Linked DNA regions of Serinibacter salmoneus. The protein of the gene in region 2 binds, or shares a complex with, the protein of the main gene of each other region. Links are inferred from orthologs where the notes say so. Each region holds a gene or a part of one and is shown on either strand. Other genes may lie near its edges.

The links. The genes of interacting proteins can lie anywhere in the genome.
Region 1: the proteins of dnaG (region 2) and dnaB are in contact, whole or in part, in a crystal structure (PDB 2R6A), measured with the Geobacillus stearothermophilus proteins. The link is inferred for Serinibacter salmoneus from one-to-one orthologs. Residues at the interface, in WP_049624496.1 of Geobacillus stearothermophilus: Lys456, Leu457, Leu458, Pro459, Ala460, Asn463, Ala464, Leu467, Leu535, Leu536, Ile537, Ala538, Gln544, Glu545, Asp548, Tyr549, His552; in WP_033016901.1 of Geobacillus stearothermophilus: Ser13, Glu15, Ala16, Gln18, Glu91, Leu92, Asp94, Ala95, Val96, Pro97, Thr98, Ala99, Ala100, Asn101, Tyr104, Tyr105, Ile108.

What each region holds. Positions count from the first base shown.
Region 1 is NZ_PDJD01000001.1:3,109,784-3,112,744, forward strand. It holds dnaB (replicative DNA helicase), read left to right. Parts: upstream 1-791; coding sequence 792-2,132; downstream 2,133-2,961. Other genes in the region: ATL40_RS13850 (MATE family efflux transporter), read right to left, coding at 1-183; ATL40_RS13860 (phosphotransferase), read left to right, coding at 2,178-2,961. UniProt on the Escherichia coli protein: The main replicative DNA helicase, it participates in initiation and elongation during chromosome replication. Travels ahead of the DNA replisome, separating dsDNA into templates for DNA synthesis.
Region 2 is NZ_PDJD01000001.1:1,632,977-1,637,567, forward strand. What follows is about bases 841-3,715. They hold dnaG (DNA primase), read right to left. Parts: upstream 3,319-3,715; coding sequence 1,363-3,318; downstream 841-1,362. Other genes in these bases: ATL40_RS07310 (hypothetical protein), read right to left, coding at 3,385-3,715. In the rest of the region: ATL40_RS07300 (fructose bisphosphate aldolase), read left to right, coding at 1-808; more of ATL40_RS07310, read right to left, coding at 3,716-4,104; ATL40_RS07315 (gamma-glutamylcyclotransferase family protein), read right to left, coding at 4,119-4,591. UniProt on the Escherichia coli protein: RNA polymerase that catalyzes the synthesis of short RNA molecules used as primers for DNA polymerase during DNA replication.

The DNA of each region.
Region 1 (2,961 bases), 1.5 Mb from region 2 along the record:
CACCGCGGTGGTCAGCAGGGTGGAGGCCAGGGTGAGGCCCGCGAGCTGATCGGTGCCGAGGTGCCCCACGAGGGCGGAGTCGATCAGCACGAACAGCGGCTCGGCGATCAGTGCGCCGAGGGCCGGTAGGGCGAGTGCGACGATCTGCCGGTCCAGGGTGCGGGTGGGCGGCGAACTCGTCATGCCGACACTGTGACACGAGGGGCTGACGCCGCCACGCGGGCGACGCGGTCGAGGCCCGCGGGGACTCCTGGGGCGGGGCGGGCGTCCAGGACGTGTTGACAGCCGGGCGTCCCCTGTGGATCGGCGTGTCGCGGCGGTGGATTTGGCGCGCGTCGGCACCTGTGGTTATCCCCACAGCCATGATCGTTGCAATTCCAACGATCCTCGGCCGCTGTCCACAGGCGATCCACAGCCCTGTGAGTTCGGCCTGTGTGTCGTCCACATGTATCACCCGGAGTTGTCCCCAGGTTGTCCACAGACTGTGCACACCCGCAGACGTGGGGCCGGATGTCAACCCGATCAGGCGGCACGCACCGCGGTGCACGGGCGCTCATGCGGCGGCTACCGTGACGCGGTGCTGCACGCACGCGGGGCGCCACGCACGCGGTGTGCCCGGCGGTGCCCGATGCCGACTTGATCAGCGGGGGGCAGGATGTCGGACCTCCGTGATGACGTATCACCAGGCGGTGCAGGCGGCGGTGCTGGCGGCATGCAGGCGGCGGAGACGACGAGGGGTCGGGAGGCTCACGGTGACGGCAACGAGCGAGGTCGAGGACCAGCGGTCCGGGATGTCCGAGCGCACCCCGCCGCATGACGTCGCGGCCGAGCAGAGCGTGCTCGGCGGGATGATGCTGTCCAAGGACGCGATCGCCGATGTGGTCGAGGTGATCCGCGGCAACGACTTCTACCGCCCGGCGCACGAGATGGTCTTCGACGCCGTGGTGGACCTGTATGGGCGCGGTCAGCCGACCGACGTAATCGCGGTGGCCGACGAGCTCGGCAAGCGCGGCGAGATCGGCCGGGTGGGCGGGCACGGCTACCTGCACACGTTGATCTCCTCGGTGCCCACGGCCGCGAACGCCGGCTACTACGCGGGGATCGTGCGCGAGCGCGCCGTGCTGCGCAAGCTCGTGGAAGCGGGAACCCGCATCGCCCAGCTCGGTTACGCCACCGACGGCGGTGACGTGGACGACCTGGTGAACTCCGCGCAGTCGGAGATCTACGCGGTGACTGAGCGGCGCACCAGTGAGGACTACAAGCCGCTGAAGGACATCATCGTCGGCGCGATGGACGAGATCCAGGCCGCCGTCTCCCGGGATGGCGAGTTCGTGGGCGTGCCCACCGGGTTCTCCGAGATGGACAGGCTCACCAACGGCCTGCACCCCGGGCAGATGATCGTGGTGGCCGCGCGCCCCGCGATGGGGAAGTCCACGATGGCGCTGGACGTGGTGCGCTCCGCCTCCATCCACCACAACATGACCTCGGCGGTCTTCTCCCTGGAGATGAGCGCCAATGAGATCGTCATGCGTATGCTCGCCGCCGAGGCGCAGGTGCCGCTGCAGCGCCTGCGGCAGGGGCCGATGGAGGATCGGGACTGGAACAAGCTCGCCGGCACGGTCAGCGCCATCTCCGAGGCGCCGCTGTTCATCGACGACTCTCCGAACATGTCGCTCATGGAGATCCGCGCCAAGTGCCGGCGCCTCAAGCAGCGCCACGACCTCAAGCTCGTGGTGATCGACTACCTGCAGTTGATGAGTTCCGGCAAGCGTGTGGAGTCCCGCCAGCAGGAGGTCTCGGAGTTCTCCCGCGCGATCAAGCTCCTCGCGAAGGAGCTCGAGGTGCCGGTGATCGCCGTCTCGCAGCTGAACCGTGGCGCCGAGCAGCGCACCGACAAGCGCCCGCAGATCAGCGACCTTCGCGAATCCGGCTCGATCGAACAGGATGCTGACATGGTGATCCTGCTGCACCGCGACGAGGCCTACGACAAGGAGGTCCGCAAGGGCGAGGCGGACTTCATCGTGGCCAAGCACCGTAATGGCCCGACCGACAACATCACCGTGGCCTTCCAGGGCCACTACGCGCGCTTCGTCGACATGGCGCCGGAGAGCTCGGCAGGCGGCAGCTGGTAGGGCTCGGGTCCGCACCCGCGCAGTTGGTCGACCGGTAGTCGGAATATGTCCCTGAACGAGAAGCCAGAAAGTCAGTCAGGCTGCACGACACCGGAGCCTGCCGAGGAGCCTCTCAACGGGGGCGGGGTCAACCTCGTGACCCGCGTCGGCAACACGGTGCGGCGCCCGCTTCACCTGTGGACTCCCGCCGTGCACGCGCTGCTGAACCAGTTGCCCCGAGCAGGCTTCGACGGCGCACCCGCGGTGCACGGGGTGGACGAGAAGGGACGCGAGGTTCTCGACTTCGTACCCGGAACCGTGGGTAACTACCCGCTCACCGAGGAAGTGCGGAGCGAAGCCGCTCTCCTGTCTGCGGGTCGACTTCTCCGTGCGTACCACGACGCTTCCGCCTGCGGCGTCGCTCAGCTACCCGAAGGTTGGCAGCTCCCGGCGCTCGAGCCCGTCGAGGTCATTTGCCACTCCGACTTCGCTCCGTACAACTGCGTCTTCCGCGACGGTATCGCGGTGGCGATCATCGACTTCGACCTGGCCCGGCCGGGCCCCCGCGCCTGGGATCTCGCGTACGCGCTGTACCGCTTCGCGCCGCTCACTCGGCCGGGAAACACAGACGGGTTCGGTGACATCGCAGCGCAGGCCGACCGCGCGCGGCAGTTCCTGGACGCCTACGGCGCCTCCCAGGACCTGCGGGCCGCGGCGGTAGAGACGGTCGTCCCGCGCCTGCAGGCCCTTGTGGCCTTCATACAGGGCGCGGCAAGAGCGGGCGACCGGAACTTCGCTCGACACATCGCCGCTGGACATCTCGACCTCTACCTGGCTGATATCGCCTACA
Region 2 (4,591 bases):
GCCCAAGGCGCTCGCGCTGTACGGGGTGACGCCCGAGGAGTACGACGGCGAGGAGGAGATGTTCGACCTCATCCACGCCGAGCGCACCCGGATCATCACCAGCGCGGCGTTCACCAGCGAGCACATCCTCGCGGCGATCCTGTTTGCCGGCACGCTGGAGCGCACCATCGAGGGTGTCCCGGTGGCTCGCTACCTCACCGACACCAAGGGAATCATCCCGATCCTCAAGATCGACAAGGGCCTGGCGGAGCAGGCCGACGGCGTGCAGGTCATGAAGGACATCCCCGGGCTCGACGACGTGCTCCGCGAGGCCGCCGCGCAGGGGGTGTTCGGCACCAAGGAGCGCTCGGTCATCCACGAGGCGAACCCGGGCGGGATCGCGGCCGTGGTCGCCCAGCAGTTCCAGGTGGCCGAGCAGGTGCTCGCCGCCGGGCTGGTGCCGATCATCGAACCCGAGGTCAGCATCTCGGCGCCGGACAAGGCCGAGGCGGAGGCGATCCTCAAGGCACGCATCACCGAACACCTGGACGCCCTCGGCGACACCCAGGTCGCGCTGAAGCTCACGATCCCGAGCGTGGACGGGTTCTACGCCGACCTCATCGCCCACCCCAAGGTGGCCCGGGTCGTCGCCCTCTCGGGTGGGTACGACCAGGCGGAGGCCTGCGCCCGGCTCGCGCGCAACCCCGGTCTCATCGCGAGTTTCAGCCGCGCCCTCCTGGAGGGCCTGACGGCGCAGCAGAGCGAGGCGGAGTTCGACGCCACCCTGGCGGCCTCGATCGAGGCGATCTACCGCGCGTCCATCGCCTGAACGCCTCGACGCCTGGGTACCTCGGCGCCCGCCCACTCGCCGAGCGATGGGTTGCGCACGATTCCCGCGCGCTACCTCTGCGCAACAGCACGCTCGACGAAGACGGTCCCTGCACAAGCGCACGCTCGGCGACGACAGCCCCGCGCAACAGCACGCTCGACGAACGGGCACCCCCGTGCCCGGGTAGCCCGGCGCCCGAGTAAGCCTGCGCAGCCCACCCGCCGAACGATGGGTTGCGCAGGGCTCGGGCGCGCTACCTCTGCGCAACAGCACGCTCGACGAACGGGCACCCCCGTGCCCGGGTAGCCCGGCGCCCGAGTAAGCCTGCGCAGCCCACTCGCCGAACGATGGGTTGCGCAGGGCTCGGGCGCGCTACCTCTGCGCAACAGCACGCTCGACGAACGGGCACCCCCGTGCCCGGGTAGCCCGGCGCCCGAGTAAGCCTGCGCAGCCCACTCGCCGAGCGATGGGTTGCGCACGATTCCCGCGCGCTACCTCTGCGCAACAGCACGCTCGACGAACGGGGTAGGCGGGAGGACGACGGGGTGGGGATGCTACGAGGCGGCGAGGCGGTGCCGCTCCCCCTCGAGGGTCTGCAGCTCCCCGAGCAACGCACGCGGGTCGTCCGCCGGGTCGGACTGGTTCAGCCGCGCGCGCAGATCCGCGATCCGGCGGGTGAGCCCCAGCCGGCGCAGCCCCACGATCACGCCCAGGGCATAGGAGTCCAGATTCGCCTCCTCGGTGGGCAGCGTCGCCACCGTCATCTCGCGCACCAGCGTGCCCAACTCCTCCGGCAGGCCCGCCAGCACCTCGGTGAGCCACGCCGTCGCGCTCTGCCCTGAACCGCCCTGCCCTGAACCGCCCTGGGCTGGCCCACCCGGCCCCGGCGAGGCCGCCGCCACGCCACCGGCGGCACGGATCGCGTCATGGATGGCGCGGTGGGTGAGGGTGCCGAAGGCGAGCGGATCGAGCGCGTCGAACCCGGCCGCGGCGGACTGCGCGGGGAACTGCAGCGCGACCTCGAGCACCTGGCGCTCCAGGCGGGCCACCGGGTCGTCCGGGATCGGGGTGGGTCGACGGCGTCGCGGCGCACCGTCGCCGTCCTCCTGCGGCGGCGGTTCCTCCGCATAACGGCGGCGGGAGCGGGACTCCTGCCCCACCCGGGCGCGCACGTCGCCGGGGTCCATGCCCAGCCACCCGGCGAGCTGACGGGCGTACTCCGAGCGCAGCGCGTAGTCGCGGATCGTGGCGACCACGGGCGCGGCGAGGTCCAGGCCCGTGACCCGGCCCTCCGCCGTCGTGAGGTTCACCTGGGCGAGCGCCGAGCGGATCGCGAAGGCGAACATCGGGCTCTTCTTCTCCAGCATGCGCGCGAGTGCTGCATCACCCTGCTGCACCCGCACGTCGCACGGGTCCAGTCCCTCCTCGGAGATCGCCACGAAGGTCTGCGCGGCGAACGCCTGGTCCTCCCCGAAGGCCCGCATCGCGGCCTTGCGGCCCGCTTCGTCGCCGTCGAAGGTGAACACCACCTCGCCGCCGATCGTGCGGCCCGAGGAGAGCATCACGCCGCTCGCGCCGGTGGCGGAGTCGCCCAGCAGTCGGCGCACCACACGCACGTGATCACTGCCGAAGGCCGTACCGCAGGTGGCCACCGCCGTGGTGATCCCGGCCAGGTGACAGGCCATCACGTCGGTGTACCCCTCGACCACCACGACCTGACGGTTGCTCGCGATCGCCTTCTTCGCCAGGTCGATCCCGTACAGCACCTGGGCCTTGTGGTAGATCGGGCTCTCGGGGGTGTTGAGGTACTTCGGGCCGGGATCGTCGTCGTAGAGCTTGCGCGCGCCGAACCCGATGACGTCGCCCGCGACGTCCCGGATCGGCCACATCAGCCGGCCGCGGAAGCGGTCGTAGTAGCCGCGGTTGCCCTGGGAGACCAGGCCACCCGCCGCGAGTTCGGCCTGCGTGAACCCACGTGAGGACAGGTGCCGCATCAGGTTGTCCCAGCCCTTCGGCGCGTACCCGACGCCGAACGTGGTGGCGGCCGAACGGTCGAAGCCCCGCTCGGCGAGGAACTCACGCGCCTTGCTCGCCTCGGGGGTGAGCAGCTGCTGGCTGTAGAACTCCGCTGCCGCGCGGTGTGCCTCCACCAGCCGCTGGCGGCGACCCGGTTCCTCGCGGGGGCGGCTGACGGCGCCGCCGTCGTCCTCGTAGGCGAGCTGCACGTTGTAGACGCCCGCGAGCCGCTCGACGGCCTCCACGAACGGCAGGTGGTCGATGCGCTGGACGAAGGAGATGACGTCGCCACCCTCGCCGCAGCCGAAGCAGTGCCACAGGCCCATCTGCGGGCGCACATGGAAGGAGGGTGTGCGCTCGTCGTGGAACGGGCACAGTCCCTTCATCGACCCCACACCGGCGGGCTTGAGGCTGACCTGCTCGCCGACGACCTCCTCGATGCGGCTCGCCTCGCGCACCTGCGCGATCGAATCGCGGGTCAGTCGGGCAGCCATGCGCTCAGTGTAGGTCGCGGGCGCGAACGGCGAGGTCCTCCTGGCGCACCGCTGTGGAGAGGTGCCTCACCCGGGCAGCGACCACTCCCACCCCTCGGCGCCACCCGGCTGATAGGCCACCGAGGCAGCGTCCAGGGCGTCCAGCACGACCAGTCCGCGGTAGGACTCACCGGGGCCGATGAACGGCGGGAGCAGGTCGCTGTCCTCATAGCAGGACCAGGCGCTCGCCGAGGCCGAATCGGCCATCGGCGCACCCTCGGGGTCGTACGGCACGAATGCGTCCGCACCGAGTGGGAGGAGGATGTCCGCGGTCGCGACGTCCGCGAGGGACCCCTCGATCTCGGCGTCCATCTCCGCGCTGACGTCGAGCACGAGGAAGGCACCGGACTCGGGTGTGATGTCGCTGCCGAGACGACCGGGGCAGGAGGCGACTGCGGTGGCCTCGTGGAGCGTGATCTGGAACGCGGCGGACCCTGCGCCCGAGGCATCAAGCAGCATGGCGGACTCCCCGATCCGCTTGACCACGTTTCCTGCGGCGCTCGTGGGCAGCGGCGCGCCGGGTTCACGCTCGAGGTCCCCGGACACTCCTGTTGACTGGCTCTCCTCAGCGGCTGCCGGGTCCCCCAGGCTCGCGGGTGCGCTCACCTGCGCGCTCGCGGGCGGGCCGAGGTCGGGTCCGCTCGTGTTGTCCGCAATCGCGAGGCCGACGGCTCCGGTGAGGACGAATGCCCCCACCGTCCCGATCACGACTCGACGCGTCCGGCGTCTACCGGCGTCAACGCTCATGGCATCGCTCCTCATCAGCCGCGCACCCAGTCCCCGGACGAGATGGCGTAGCCGCCCTGACGCAGCCAGGTCTGGGTCCGCGGGCCTGCCAGGTAGATCCAGGCGCTCACCCCCGACGCCGTGTCTCGGCGTACCCGCACGTACATCTGGTTGGTGGCCGGCTGGCTCGGGTCGTAGCGCTCCAGCCTGTCCACGCGGTCGATCGTCGCAGCCGCTGTCGCCGGGTGCAGGTACTTCACCTCCGCAACGACCGAATGGTGCGCGGAGTCGTCCATCGCATACGGGAAGGTCCGATCTCGATGTCCCCACAGACTCAGTGACGGCATCCGTTCGGTGACGGACGTGGAGAAGGTCCCCGACATCACCCAGGCGTTCGGCTGACCGTCCCGCAGGGTTCCGTAGACCGCCATCACGTCACGGGGCTGTGGCGTGGGGGTATCCTCGGCGCGCCGAACCGCCAGGATGTCGCGCGAGCCGCCGTCCCACC